2 regions of the Staphylococcus massiliensis genome follow, and region 2 is predicted to be linked to the other one. Evidence: riboswitches for the same ligand, from Rfam matches in the RefSeq annotation. Region 2 holds a riboswitch; the other holds the start of a gene.

Region 1 (7,969 bases), 310 kb from region 2:
ACGATATAAGCCGTTGTATCAAATTCTTGAAGACTAACCTCGGGATATTGATGTAAGTGACGACGGTGGTGTGTCACAAATTCTAAATCTGTCATAAACTCAAACCTTTCATAACATACTAGGTAAAAAACTAAGCGAATATCCAAAGCACGGACTTCGCTTAGTTAGAAAGAATATTATTGATTTAAATTTCTTAATGCTGAAACAATTTCACGCTTAGAGTCTTCAACGTCAGTCGCTTTTTTAATTACTTTAGCCGGAGTACCTGCTACAACTGAATTCTCTGGAACATCTTGCGTTACGATTGCACCTGCAGCAACGATAGAACCTTTACCAACGCGTACGCCTTCAAGAATAACTGCGTTCGCACCGATTAATACGTCGTCTTCGATAACAACTGGTGATGCGCTAGGTGGTTCAATTACGCCAGCTAATACAGCGCCTGCACCAACGTGCACGTTTTTACCTGTTGTAGCGCGTCCGCCTAATGTCGCGTTCATATCAATCATTGTGCCTTCGCCAACTACAGCACCAATGTTAATCGTAGCACCCATCATGACTACAGCACCGTCACCGATTGTCGCATGTTCACGGATAAAAGCACCTGGCTCGATACGAGCGTTTGTATTTGTTAAGTCTTTCATAGGGATAGCAGAATTACGGCGATCCATTTCAATTTCGAATTCTTCAATGACTGTTTCGTTTTGCTCATAGAACGCTTTCCAATCATCCGCTTCGCAGAATACGACTTTAGAACGTTCCGCACCAAATACTTTAAATGTGTCCGGGAATGTGACTTCACTAAATTCACCGTTCATATATACTTTTAACGGTGTTGATTTCTTAGCCTCACTAATATATTGGATAATTTCCTCTGCAGTAAAATCTTTAACCATCTCTTAATTCGCTCCTTTGTTTAAATTATCAAATGTGTAATAGCCATTAGGCTTGTCAACTAGTGTCAATGCTGCTTGAATCGCACCATTTGCGAAGATATCTTTAGACTGCGCACGATGTGTTAGGGTGATTGTTTCATCAATACCTGCGAAGAGTACATCATGTTCACCCACAATCGTACCACCACGAAGGGCGTGAACGCCAATCTCATTGTTTGTACGCTTACTATTTTTCTCATGACGATTATGTTCTTGATAAACGTCTTGTCGTAACGACTCGATGACATCGTATAGTTTCACAAGCGTACCACTTGGGGCGTCTACCTTTTGATTATGATGCGCTTCAGTTAACTCAATATCATAATCATTGAGTAGGGGAACTGCCACTTCTAACAACTTCGTTAAGACATGAATACCATAACTCATGTTCGCGCTGAAGAAGACGGGCATATCTTGACCAAGCTCTTGTAAGCGTTCAATAATTTGTTCCTTTTCACCAGTTGTTGCGATAACAAGTGGTAATTTGAAATCTTCTTTTAATAATGGAAGTAATAGTTCCGGATTTGAAAAGTCGATAGCGACATCCGCAAGCTCCTCAACATCCTTAATTGAATGATAGACAGGGTAGGGATATGATTTATCACTTTTCACAATCACACCTACAACTTCATGACCACTTTCTTCCGCTAATCTTGCAACACGTTTATTCATTGCACCGTAACCGATTAATGCGATTTTCATGAATTATTCACCTCTTTTATATGCTTCATATGCTTTTTCTAATTCTGCTTTGTCTTCATCTAACATTGGAACAAGAGGTAAACGTAACTCATAGTTTCCAAAGCCTTCATATGCAGTTAACACTTTGATAGGGATAGGGTTCACGTCAACTTCAAGTGCATTGAGTAATGTTTGAATGTTCTTGAAATTATCATTAAGATTCGCTTTGTCATCATCGAAAAGTCTTTGATAAGCGCCAGGGATCACATTAGCGATTACAGAAATGATACCATGACCACCGCGTTCAATGTATTCAACAACATTGCCATCATTACCACTATATAAAGCGAACTCATCCATGTTTAATTGGTCTTTAAGCGCTTTAACATATTCCATGTCGTCTGTAGCGTCTTTAATACCTACAATGTATTCGTTCTTGCTTAATTCAACAACCGTTTCAACATCAATAAATAGGTTTGTTCTTGATGGTACGTTATATAAAATGACTGGTAACTTTGCTTCATTCGCGATTGTTTCAAAGTGCTTAATTAAGCCACGTTGATTCGTTTTGTTGTAGTAAGGCGTGATTAACATGATACCATCTGCGCCAAGTTCACGCGCTTCAACAGATGCTTTAACTGATTTCGCTGTATTGTTAGTTCCTGTACCAGCGATAATAGGAACGCGTCCGTTTGCTTCTTCAACAACTGTCTTTAAGATTTGACTCTTCTCATCGTCTGTTAAAGTAGGGTTCTCAGCTGTAGTACCATTTACAACAATTGATTTCGCGTTATTTTCAATTAAAAAGTTAACGTGTTTCTTTAAAGCCTCGTAATTAACCTCGTCATTTACAAAAGGTGTTGTAATCGCGACACCTGTACCTTCAAAAATATGTGCCATATTTATTTATGCTCCTTTCGAATTTAATAATTGTTCTAAGATTTGAACTGCGTTTAATGCTGCACCTTTTAATAAGTTATCCGACGTACACCATACGTGGAAAGTGTTTGGAAGTGATTGGTCTTGGCGAATACGTCCGACAAAAATCTCATCCTTACCAGTTGAGTGGATAGCTAAAGGATACTCGTTATTCTCAGGATTATCGACTAAAACGACACGATCATCTTTGTCAAATACGTCTTGGATAGCTTGAACTGTCGCTTCTTTGTCTAACGTAACGTTGATATGCACGCTATGACTGTCTTGAACAGGTACACGTACACATGTCGCCGTTACGTTTAAGTCAGGTAAGTTTAAAATTTTACGTGTTTCATCAATCATTTTCTTTTCTTCTTTCGTATAGCCATCTTCTAAAAAGACATCGATATGAGGTAACACGTTGTTGTAGATAGGGTGAGGGTATGCTTCTGGAGCTTTACCGTTTGCACCTTCCTCAAGATCGCGTTTACCTTTGACACCTGAACCTGATACCGCTTGATATGTTGTGTAAGCAACACGATTTAAACCGAAAGCTTCATCTAATAATTTCAGTGGTACCACTGATTGAATTGTAGAACAGTTCGGGTTTGCGATAATCTTACGTTCAAGCTTAGGTGCGTTAACCTCAGGTACGATGAGATCGATATCTTCAGTCATACGCCATTGACTCGAGTTGTCTATTACAATTGCACCATGTTGTTCGAATAATGGAGCGAATGTTTTACTTGTGCCGCCACCAGCACTCATAATTACATAGTCAAAATTGCCATCAGTCTTATCCTCAGTAAGTTCTTGAACCGTGTACGTTTTACCATCGAATTCAACTTCTTGTCCTGCTGATCGCTTTGATGAAAAAAGCACAAGTGAATCGTAAGAAATGTTTTTACGTTTAATCGTTTCCAAAACATTTCTTCCTACTAATCCTGTTGCGCCTACTACTGCTAAATTTGCCATTGACATTCACTCCTAAAAATAAATATAAAAATTTTAAAATTCTGAAACTTTTAATTGTAATTTAGACCAATTTCATATTTTAAAACAAACATTCGACACAGAGTACAATAGAATATAAAAAAACAAGTTCGGGTGCGCCGAACTTGTTATATCTATATACAAGTGATGCACTCCATTATCTTTCAAATAATGACAGACTCTCAGCTCTTAACCATAGAATCCAATAAATGAAATCTGCTACATCATTTATTTCGGCATCTCACCCTTTCATAACCAGCCACTAGCAGGTGGTCATCTGGCTATTACTGATGATTGATGCGCCTCATCAATATCATATTCAATTGGTATGGTTTACATTATACATAAACCCACATGTCCTGTAAACTCATTTGACAGAAAATTTAGAAACTCTTACGCATTTATGCGTTAGAGTTTCTTATGGGGAGCGAGATAGAAGGCGGGAACCGACTTCGTTTTCGAGCCCTCGCAAGGCTGACTAGATTGCTTGGAAGCTTGAAAAGCGCATCAAGCATTCAGTCAGCTACTGCGCATTGAGCTTTATAGAAGAAAGTATACTTAAATTCTAGAAAAAAATTCAAACAATCCAAATTATATCTAAAGGGCTTTTCAAAAAGTAAAAATTTAACACTTTAAGAAAGTGTTTCAAATTAAACTTTCACGTTATAAGAAAGTTAAATGGGGTAGAACGTTTATAATTAAAGATTCTTAAATAAATACATAACTACAAAAAGGAGTCTACTCAATGAAAGCATCTCGTTTAATTACGGCATCTATACTCGTATCAGCACCTTTTGCAGTCTTAGGTTTTTACAAATTTGCGGAAAAGGAATCTATTCTAGCACGAATTATTCAACTTAAAGATGGATTTACGAACTACCGTAAGGCTAAAACTTATGAAGAAGTGATTGATGATAAATATAAAATTATTAATAACGTTCAATATGATACAGAATTACCTCGTGGCTTTTGCGACATCATCACGAAAAACGATGAAGGTGACGCAACACGCCCAACTTTCATCTATATGCATGGTGGTGGCTTTGTCGTAGGGGATAAAATCGAAGGCGATCCAACGACTAATGCGGATGATGCGTATATGAAATATAAATTCGAGGCGATGGTGGAATATGGCTATAACGTGGTTACGACGAATTATGCCTTTGCGCCATGGTACAAGCATCCGAAACAAGTTGAACAAATTTCACGCTTGGTCGAATTTTTAAAAGCCAATGCTGAAAAGTTTAATTTAAATAAAGACGAATTTATCATTTCTGGAACGAGTGCAGGCGGTAATCTCGCAGTCGAATTTGCGCTCATTCAAGTAAGCGAAACGTATCAACAACAAGTCGGCATTAAACCAGTATTAAATAAAGACAATATTAAAGCATTGTTACTTGAAGTACCTTTATTAGATCCTTATCGTTCTAACAAGACCCAAGCGCCGATTATATTAAATAATTTCTTATTCGGTAGAGGGGCGCGTGCCTATTACTATAAATCAGTGATACGAAAGTATAATCCGAAACTCGATTTAATCCGATATGTGGATTCAAACTTCCCGCCAGTCTTTATTACAGACGGCAATGCAGGTTCGTTTAAAGACCAAGCAACGGACTTCTACAACAAACTACAGGAACATGGCGTACCATCGGATATCTACGTCCCGTCATTTAAGTATGGTAAGAAGACGCATAGCTACATGAGTGATTTAAATTCACAAGCGACCAAAAATTATCATGAAGCACGTCATGCATTTCTATTACAACAAAACTTAGTACGATGAGTGAAAAGCCACGCCCATAGAGTAGGGTGTGGCTTTAGTAATTTGGTGAACAGTTAGCTTAAAATTTTTATCTTATGTCATTTTCTATAATCGACAAAAAAGGTACCGCATCTCAAACATGCGGTACCTCATTCATATAGCTTATAAGCTTTGTAATACGCCTTCTTCTTTAAGATAATCTTCGTATGAAAGTTCTTTTGAAACAGCGCCTGGTTTATTTAGATCAATGACGCGGTTCGCGATTGTATTAATGAATTCAAAGTCGTGTGACGTGAAGATGATAGAACCTTTGAAGTTCTTAAGACCTTCGTTGACAGATGTAATACTTTCAAGGTCTAAGTGGTTTGTTGGTTCATCAAGTAATAGCACGTTAGCGCTTGATAACATCATCTTACTTAACATACAACGTACTTTTTCGCCCCCTGAAAGCACGTCAGCTTTCTTCTTAACTTCTTCACCGCTGAATAACATACGACCTAAGAAGCCACGTAAGAATGTTTCAGTTTGCTCATCTTCAGGTGCATATTGACGTAACCAATCTACTAAGTTCATTTCAACACCATCGAAGTACTCAGAGTTGTCTTTAGGGAAGTAACTTTGAGAAGTTGTTACACCCCATTTAACTGTACCTTCGTCAGGTTCCATTTCACCAGCTAAAATCTTAAGTAATGTTGTTTTAGCAATTTCACTATCGCCGTATAATACAGCTTTATCATTAGGGTTCATCGTGAATGAAATGTTATCTAATACTTTTTCGCCATCTACTGTTTTAGAAACGTTTTCAACAAATAAAAGATCATTACCAATTTCACGTTCCGGCGTAAATTTAACATAAGGATAACGTCTTGAAGATGGTTGAATGTCATCTAGTTCGATTTTATCTAATTGTTTCTTACGACTTGTAGCTTGTTTAGATTTAGAAGCGTTCGCAGAGAAACGTGCGATAAAGTCTTGAAGTTCTTTAATTTTTTCTTCTTTCTTTTTATTTTGTTCTTGCGCCATTTTTTGAGCAAGTTGACTTGATTGATACCAGAAATCATAGTTACCCACGTAGATTTTAATTTTACCGAAGTCTAAGTCGGCAATGTGTGTACAAACGTTGTTTAAGAAATGTCTATCGTGAGATACAACGATAACCGTGTTTTCAAAGTTGATTAAGAAATCTTCTAACCACGCGATGGCTTTAATATCAAGACCGTTTGTAGGCTCATCCAGTAAAAGCACATCAGGATCACCGAATAAACTTTGCGCAAGTAATACTTTGATTTTTTGGTTATTTTCAAGTTCTGACATTGTTTTATCATGTAGGTTAGCTTCGATGCCTAAACCAGATAATAGGGTAGCTGCATCTGCTTCAGCGTTCCAACCATTCATTTCAGCGAATTCGCCTTCAAGTTCAGCAGCGCGAATACCATCTTCATCACTGAAATCAGGTTTCATATAAATTTCGTCTTTTTCTTTCATTACGTTAAATAAACGTTCGTGACCTTTAATAACCACATCAATCACACGTTCTTCTTCATAAGCGAAGTGGTCCTGTTTTAAAATAGCAAGACGCTCGTCTTTTCCTAATGAAACATGACCAGTTTGTGAATCAAGTTCACCAGAAAGAATTTTAAGGAAAGTCGATTTACCAGCACCATTAGCACCAATGAGACCATAACAGTTGCCGGGTGTGAATTTAATATTGACATCTTCAAATAATTTACGATCACCAAAACGTAAACTAACATCAGTAACTTGTAACATGTATTTTCTCCTTTATAACTTTATTCTAACGCATGCATTATACCACAAATCATAGTGACTTTCGATAAGGTAGGGACTTAGAAGTTCACGAAATCTTTGTTCGTCGCAAACCTTTTCGTGCTATGGTAAACACGCCATGTTATAATGAACAAAGTTAATCTGTACAAGGAGATAATTAAATCTATGGATCAAAATGAAATCATTGGTACGATAACCTTTTTAGAGGTAGTCGGGTTAAACGGCTCAACTTACCAACTTAAAGGACCTAATAACGAAACGATTAAAATGAATCAATCAGAAGTGAATGAAGAGGACGATCTAGAAGTCGGCGAAGAATATAGTTTCTTTGTTTATCCGAACCGTTCAGGAGAATTATTCGCAACTCAAAACATGCCTGATATAACAAGAGACCGTCATGGCTATATTACGGTAATTAAAACTGACCGCGATGGGGCACATATGGACGTTGGCCTGCCGCGTGAGGTGTTAATTCCTTGGGTGGATTTACCTAAGTTAAAAGACCTTTGGCCGGAAAAAGGCGATCAATTGTTGTGTACATTGCGTGTAGAACGCGATGGTCAATTATTCGCACGCCTAGCTACAGAAACAATTGTTCAAGAGATGTATACACCAATTCATGATGATTCATTACAAAATGCGGTAATCGAAGCGCGTCCGTACCGCTTATTACGTGTCGGCACTTTCTTATTATCTAAAGACGGTCATAAGATATTTGTGCATGAGTCAGAACGTAAAGAAGAACCAAGACTTGGCCAATTAATGGAAACACGTATTATTGGTTACAATGAAAAAGGTGAGCTTAACGGTTCATTTTTACCACTTGCGCATGAGCGCCTAGATGATGACGGACAACTCATTTTCGACTTACTTGTTGAATATGACGGAG
Region 2 (7,969 bases):
GATCTTTAGCTATGGTTGACACCTCCCAATGAATTTACGAATCGTCCAAGCAAAAAAGAGCGAAAGACATAAATGTCTCCCGCTCCTTAACGCACATGAACATACATGTAATTGTCGTTAACCTGCCAACAGCTTGTGCGTCGCTACAGGTGAGAAGCGGGATGCTTCTACTTGGTCCGTTTCGTATTCAACGTCTACTATCTTACCAAGTATGTTCATTAAAGTCAATCACTTTTTCTAAATTAATTATGTTTTACTTGATCCATTGAGTTCTCTTGACTTAAATCAACTTCTTTTAATGGAATCTTCTTCGTTTTATATCTTATTTTATGATAGATAAAGAATGCTAAGAATATCGGAATACCCATGTAAGTGATGAAGAATCGTTTAATATCAAAATCACCTGTTTTAATTAAGTCAACATCCTGACCTAAGATAACAAGTACACAGAGTAAACCAGCGAAAATTGGGCCGAATGGGAAGAACATCGCTTTATACTTTAACTTAGATTTATCATAATCTTGCGCTTTGAACGCACGTCTAAATCGATAATGGGAAATCGCAATACCAACCCAGGCAATAAAGCCTGTTAAACCACTTGCCGCAACGATGTACTCATAAGCTTCACCACTAATATGTTGAAGTAAGAATACGATAATAACAATAATCGCAGTTGCTAATAATGACATAATCGGTGTACCTTGTTTATTCGTTTGACCGAACTGTTTCCAAGCAAGTTTATCTTTACTCATTGAGAAAAGCATACGCGTTGACGCATACATGCCTGAGTTACCTGCTGATAATACAGAAGTTAAGATAACGGCATTCATAAATGATGCTGCAAAAGCAAGTCCTGCATTCTTAAATACAAGTGTAAACGGCGACATCGCGATATCTTCTTCGCCACCCATTAAAGCACCACTTGTATACGGAATTACCATACCAATTACAAAGATGGCTAAAATGTAGAATAACAAAATTCTCCAGAATACTTGCTTTATAGCTTTTGGCACAGCACGCTCTGGATTCTCAGATTCCCCTGCTGTAATACCGATTAACTCAGTACCTTGGAATGAGAAACCGGCGATTAAGAATACACCAAGAATCGTTAAGAAACTACCACCAAGGCCATCACCTAAAATAGGTCCTTCACCTTGCATAAACGTTTCAAATCCAATGAATGGTCCACCTAAAATACCAAAAATTGTAAGTAAACCTACTATAATAAACACGATTACTGTTAAAACTTTGATTAAAGCAAACCAATACTCACTCTCACCATATACTTGAACACTTAACATATTAAGTCCAAAAATAATGGCTAAGAATATCGCACTCCAACCCCAAGCTGGTAAAAATTGTAACGGCGACCAATACTGTATAACTTGCGCTGCAATGGTTACATCGGCTGCAACGGTAATGACCCAGTTAAACCAGTAGTTCCAACCTAAGGCGAATCCTAGCGACGGATCTACAAATCGTGTCGCATATGTACTAAATGAACCTGAAACCGGTAAATATGTTGCCATTTCACCGAGTGAGGTCATTAAGAAGAATACCATAATCCCGATTATCGCATAACCGAGTAAGGCACCAAGTGGCCCAGCATCGTGAATGGCACCACCAGATGTCATAAATAATCCTGTACCAATACAACCTCCAATAGCAATCATGGAGACGTGACGATCTTTAAGACCGCGTTGTACTTCATTTTGTGTCTTATGATTATTTTCCATATTCTTATCCTTTCTTCAGTTGAGAGGCAAAAATAAAAGGCTGCATTTTGAAATGCAACCTTTTGTCATTTATATAGGTAGCACATCACATGTTGTGACAGTCCAATTCCTTTCGGCAATTGGCCCAACAAAACGTACGATGAATACGCTTTGTTTCGGCAACGTTACCTTTCGTACTTTCAACATATGTTTCATCAAACTTCTGAAGTACTACTGATTAAAGTTGCGACCTCTAACTTCTTTAAATATTTAATTAACGATAACTATACATTATAATGTGTATATTTTCAAGCTTTCATTACTTTTTCAGACGAATTTCGTCAACTAAATCCCAGATAAATGTATCGCGTTCAACAGTTTCTTGATCTTGTGAACCGTATTTACGCACGTTAACTTCTTTATTTTCAACCTCTTTGTCACCAATAACAATTTGGTAAGGGATTTTCTTCATTTGCGCTTCACGGATTTTATAACCCATTTTCTCATTACGGTCGTCGATTGATACACGTACGCCTTGAGATTTTAACTCATCTTGTAAAAGTCTTGCATAATCATAGTGTAAGTCTACATTTACTGGAATAATTTCGACTTGTTTAGGCGCTAACCATGTTGGGAATGCACCTTTAGTTTCTTCAGTTAAGAAAGCAACGAAACGTTCCATAGTTGATACGACACCACGGTGAATAACGACTGGACGGTGATGTTCACCATCACTACCGATGTATGTTAAATCAAACTTTTGTGGTAATAAGAAGTCTAGTTGTGCTGTAGATAACGTTTCTTCTTTACCCATCGCAGTTTTAACCTGAACATCAAGCTTAGGACCATAGAATGCCGCTTCGCCAATTGCTTCTTCATATTCTAAGCCTAACTCATCAACCGCTTCTTTTAACATGCCTTCTGCTTTTAACCACATGTCATCGTCATCGAAGTATTTATCTTTATCCTCAGGGTCACGATAACTTAAACGGAAACGGTAATCTTCAAATCCGAAATCTTTGTAAACCTCAATAATCATTTCAACAACGCGTTTGAACTCTTCTTTAATTTGATCTGGACGCACGAAGATATGTGCATCATTTAAAGTCATACCTCGAACACGTTGTAAACCTGAAACAGCACCACTTGCTTCATAACGATGCATTGTACCAAGTTCCGCAATACGGATTGGTAATTCACGATAAGAATGCGGCTTGTTCGCATAAATCATCATGTGGTGTGGACAGTTCATCGGACGCATTACCATTTCTTCAGATTCATCTAATTTCATTGTCGGGAACATATCATCTTGATAGTGATCCCAGTGACCTGACGTTTTGTATAAATCAACGTTCGCCATAACTGGTGTATACACGTGGTCATAACCAAGCGCAACCTCTTTATCAACAATATAGCGTTCGATTTCACGACGAATTGTTGCACCATTTGGTAACCATAATGGTAACCCAGCACCAACTAATTGATTATTTGTGAAAAGCTCTAAGTCTTTACCAATACGACGGTGGTCACGTTCTTTACGCTCTTCTAAAACTTTTAAATGCTCTTTTAATGCTTTCTTATCGAAGAAGGCTGTACCATAAATACGTTGAAGCATTTTATTGTTACTATCGCCTCTCCAATAAGCACCAGCTGTTGATAATAATTTAAATTCCTTAATTTTAGAAGTTGAAGGTACGTGTACACCGCGACAAAGGTCAGTAAATTCACCTTGAGAATAAAGTGTCACGTTCTCATCTTCAGGAATCGCATCAATTAATTCAAGCTTGTATGGATCATCGCTAAAGAAATCTTTAGCTTCGTCACGTGATACAACTTTACGTTCAATTTTATGATTTTCGTCGACAATTTTCTTCATTGTCTTTTCAATCTTGTCAAAATCTTCACTTGAAATACGAGTGTCCATATCAAAGTCATAGTAGAAGCCCTCTTCGATAACAGGACCAACACCAAACTTAACATCGCCATATAAACGTTTTAACGCTTGCGCCATTAAGTGTGCTGTTGAGTGACGTAATACTTCTAACGCCTCTTCACTACCAGGCGTAATTATTTCAAGTTCTCCATCTTCTTCAAGTGGACGTGTTAAATCAACCATTTGCCCATTATATTTACCGGCAACTGCTTTTTTACGTAATCCAGGACTAATAGATTGCGCGATATCTTCAGTAGTTGTACCGTGTTCAAATTCCTTCACATTACCATCTGGAAATTTTACTTTAATTTGATCCATGATATTGCCTCCTTTTATTTTAAAAAACGCAAAAAAGACCCCATCCCATAAAGGGACGAGGTCTAAATCGCGTTACCACCCTAATTGACTCATAAATGCATGCGCACTTAAAAGTAACTCTACTTAAGATAACGGTCTTGAGCCGGGTGTTCATTACAAACACCAACAAAGAGGGAGTAACAAATAAATATGTATCTCATGCTCTCAACATATGCATAATTCTCTGTACATACAGTGATTCATCTATCGTATCCTCGAGATTTTTCCTTTGAATTTAAGTCTATTATACAACACTTATCTCAAATTTCAATTGTTTCTATAATTTTCACCATCTAAATAAAATGGCGTTGCTAATGTTTTAATACGCTCCAAGATACGTGCAGCCTTCGTAGCTTCCGCGCCTCCACGGGTAATTGAAAGGTGATGTTCAAGCTCGTCTAAATCAAAGTTAGATGTAAAGAACGTCGGTAATTCATTCACCATTCTATAATGTAATACTGGTCCAATAATTTCATCACGAACCCATGGTGTCACTTCTTCAGCACCAATGTCATCTAACATCAACACGTTAGCCTCTCGAACAAATTTTAATTTATCTTCAAACGACCCATCCTTAATACCAGATTTCAACGCACGGATAAATTCAGGCAAGTAGACAACCGTTGACGGCACTTTTTTAGTACGTAATTGATTAGCCATGGCACCAATGATGAACGATTTCCCTGTGCCAAAAGGCCCATAGATATAAAAACCTTTTACAGAACGACCTTCCGTTATTGCATTACACACTTTCTCAGCTTCCTGCGCAATTTCAATACGTTGATGGTCATCTAAATGAATGTCTTTCAAGTTCGCATTTAACGTATCATGATGCATGTGGTATGACGTAATCAAATTCTTAAATGCTTTCTCTTCATCGTGCTTAATTTTACATGGGCACGGCGTATATTTGATCTTAATACGACCATTCTCGATGTACAGGCTCGGTACGTGACCTTTAACGAAATTCGGACAATCTTCGAACTTATGATTGTCTGTGTAATGTTTTTGCTGGTCTTTATACTCCTGCAGAATATTCAAATCTTGATCAATCATATGTGTCGTCAATTCTGATTGATGCGCATCTAAGAACGCCTTAACATCAGGATCATTTAGCACATCGCGTTTGATTTTGTCAATGCGCGCTTGTAACTTATCTTGGTTTCCCATAATACTTCCGAAAGATTTCATTATACGTCATCCTCCCCCCAATTTTCTTGTAACCTTTTGTAAAAGGCCTGTCGTTTCTTCTCAAGTTCCGCTTCTTCTTCAGCTGACAATGTTTTCTTACCTTTAGCAGGTTTAGATGCATTCGATTTCTTATTTTGAAGCCATTTAGGCGTTTTCTCTTTAGAAACAATTTGTTTCTGAGATGATTTCGCTTTAGAAGCTTTTCGCTTTTGTTGGCTTTCTTGAATGTTCTTAGAGTGTTCATAGGCTTGTTCAGCATTTTGTAAGCCCTTTTTCTTCCAGCTTGACGCAATTTCTTCTACATAAGAACGATTAATCGTGTAATCATTTTTAAGCATGACATATTGTAGCAAGATATTAATAACGCCGAATGGTAATTTCTCACGTTCAATCAAATCTTCTATGAGTTTCTTTTGACGTATGGTTGGTTCAGATTCTGACCACGATGCTAACATATCAATTGGACTCGTCTCATCCAACAATTCAAACCAAGCTGCCATTCCATCTTCAGATGAAGTCGCCTGTTCACGCGTTTTAGAATCCTCGCGCTCATACGATTGCTGTTTTAATTCAGGCAATTCTTTTTCATGCTCCATCAGATAATACGAACGCGCATATTTACGCAGCGACTCAGTCGAAATGCGTTGATTACTCGTTAAAGATTTTAGAATGATAGATTTCATCGACGACTCATTCAATCCGTATAGCGTCGCGAGTTGTATGATGAGCGCCTTAATATCCTTCGACACAATTTCCTTACTCACATAGTGATGTTGCAATAAATCATATAACGTCTCAAAGTTAAATTTAAGCTCTGATAAGTCGACACCTTGATACTTCTGCTCCCCTTGAACGTTCGTCGCGTCCAAGCTAAGCGCGTCCTTAGGTATTTCAAAGACATCCGTGAACTTCTTCGTTATCTCTTGAAAAGCACTTAAGTCTTCGTTTGGCTTCGTAAAATACGCCTTCAATTGTTGGTAACGCTTCTTCTCTACAGCTTGATATAAATACACAGATAACATTGGATCTTGGAAGAATTGATGTGGTGTAGGTAAAGGCAATAGTTGATAAATAAAATGTGACGCATCTTGATTATGTTGCACAAAGGATTTAATAAGCCCAATGCCCTCTAACGCATCCATCGCGGCTCTAAATTTCATCAAATTAACTTTTAATTCATTCATAATCGTATAATGCGTTAACGGTACCGCTTCCATCATTTCGCCAAATTGACTTAAATAAATATAGATACCTACTGCTTTAGGCCCGATTAACGGCGTAAAGAGTCTATTTAGTACATTTTGCTGCATATGTGAAAAGTGAAAGTCTTGTACTACACTAAAACCATCTTGAGGTCTTAGGCTAAAATCATAAGACGACATCGACATACTTACTCACTCCGTTTATTATCTTTTAAAATACCTTGCATGGATTGTAATAATTGATCGACATCTTTAAATTCTCGATAAACTGACGCAAAGCGCACGTAGGATACTTGGTCAACGTGCATCAATAAATCCATCACGTACTCACCAATCTCACGTGAAGATATTTCTGAATGACCATCTTCTCGCAATTGCCATTCTACTTTATTCGTAATTTCCTCTAATTTTTGAAATTGTACGGGTCTTTTCTCACATGAACGGACCAGCCCATTCAAAATCTTATCGCGGTTGAATTGCTCTCTCGTACCGTCTTTCTTCACTACAATTAATGGACTCACTTCAATATGTTCAAATGTAGTAAAACGTGTACCACAAGTTTCACACTCGCGACGTCTTCTTATTGCATTCATTTCATCCGCGTGACGAGAATCTACCACGCGAGATTGAGTAGCATTACATTTGGGGCATTTCATCCATTCTCACCTTTCATCCATTTAATTTCTCTTTATTATACTATAAATCACGCTTTCACAAAAGAAAGGACGTGTCCCCTCCTTGAAAAGCCCTTTAGATGATACTTCTGAAAAGTTAAGAAGGAAGCGGGTTAACGTTCGTCTAAACAGACGAACGTTTCTTGTTTGAGACTTTTAAGGAAAATATGATTTTAAATAGTCTTGTATTGGGTCAGTTATGCGAAAGAAATTTCAAACAATCGCATAAGGAGGCCGTTACGCGAAAGATTTTCAAAACAATCGCATAACGAGGCCGTTACGCGAAAGAAATTTTAAACAATCGCATAAGGAGGCCGTTACGCGAAAGAAAAATAAAACAATCGCATAACGAGGCTGTTACGCGATAGAAATTTCAAACAATCGCATAAGGAGGCCGTTACGCGATAGAAATTTTAAACAATCGCATAAGGAGACCGTTACGCGATAGAAATTTTAAACAATCGCATAACGGCAACGCTATCATATAGAAATCATAATCAATAATTAAACCAACGATTCAAATAATGAAAAAATTTTCGATGGCGAAAATTCTCCTTGTTACAAAGACTTAATCAAACAATGTAATATGGGCGCCTTGTTACAAAGATCAACTCAAACAATGTAACATGGACGCCTTGTTACAAAGATCAACTCAAACAATGTAACATGGACGCCTTGTTACAAAGATCAACTCAAACAATGTAACATGGGCGCCTTGTTACAAAGATCAACTCAAACAATGTAACATGGACGCCTTGTTACAAAGACTCAATCAAACAATGTAATATGGGCGCCTTGTTACAAAAACTCAATTAAACAATGTAACATGGGCGCCTTGTTACATAGACTCAATCAAACAATTTAACATGGACGCCTTGATACAAAGACCGACTTAAA

What was found. Region 2 has a riboswitch for lysine ahead of ACF3N8_RS07155 (amino acid permease). Riboswitches for the same ligand answer to the same signal wherever they lie in the genome.
Region 1: another riboswitch for lysine. It lies ahead of ACF3N8_RS08620 (aspartate-semialdehyde dehydrogenase); the one in region 2 lies ahead of ACF3N8_RS07155 (amino acid permease).

The regions. Positions count from the first base shown of each region.
Region 1 is NZ_CP171119.1:1,773,368-1,781,336, forward strand. It holds gene ACF3N8_RS08600 (M20 family metallopeptidase) at 1-95, opposite strand, end outside; gene dapD (2,3,4,5-tetrahydropyridine-2,6-dicarboxylate N-acetyltransferase) at 177-896, opposite strand; gene dapB (4-hydroxy-tetrahydrodipicolinate reductase) at 900-1,637, opposite strand; gene dapA (4-hydroxy-tetrahydrodipicolinate synthase) at 1,641-2,516, opposite strand; gene ACF3N8_RS08620 (aspartate-semialdehyde dehydrogenase) at 2,523-3,509, opposite strand; lysine riboswitch at 3,667-3,843, opposite strand; gene ACF3N8_RS08625 (alpha/beta hydrolase) at 4,273-5,313, shown strand; gene ACF3N8_RS08630 (ABC-F family ATP-binding cassette domain-containing protein) at 5,455-7,062, opposite strand; gene ACF3N8_RS08635 (S1 RNA-binding domain-containing protein) at 7,246-7,969, shown strand, end outside.
Region 2 is NZ_CP171119.1:1,467,546-1,475,514, reverse strand. It holds gene infC (translation initiation factor IF-3) at 1-22, opposite strand, end outside; ribosomal protein L20 leader region at 46-179, opposite strand; gene ACF3N8_RS07155 (amino acid permease) at 243-1,736, opposite strand; lysine riboswitch at 1,807-1,979, opposite strand; gene thrS (threonine--tRNA ligase) at 2,035-3,966, opposite strand; gene dnaI (primosomal protein DnaI) at 4,273-5,196, opposite strand; gene ACF3N8_RS07140 (replication initiation and membrane attachment family protein) at 5,196-6,584, opposite strand; gene nrdR (transcriptional regulator NrdR) at 6,587-7,054, opposite strand.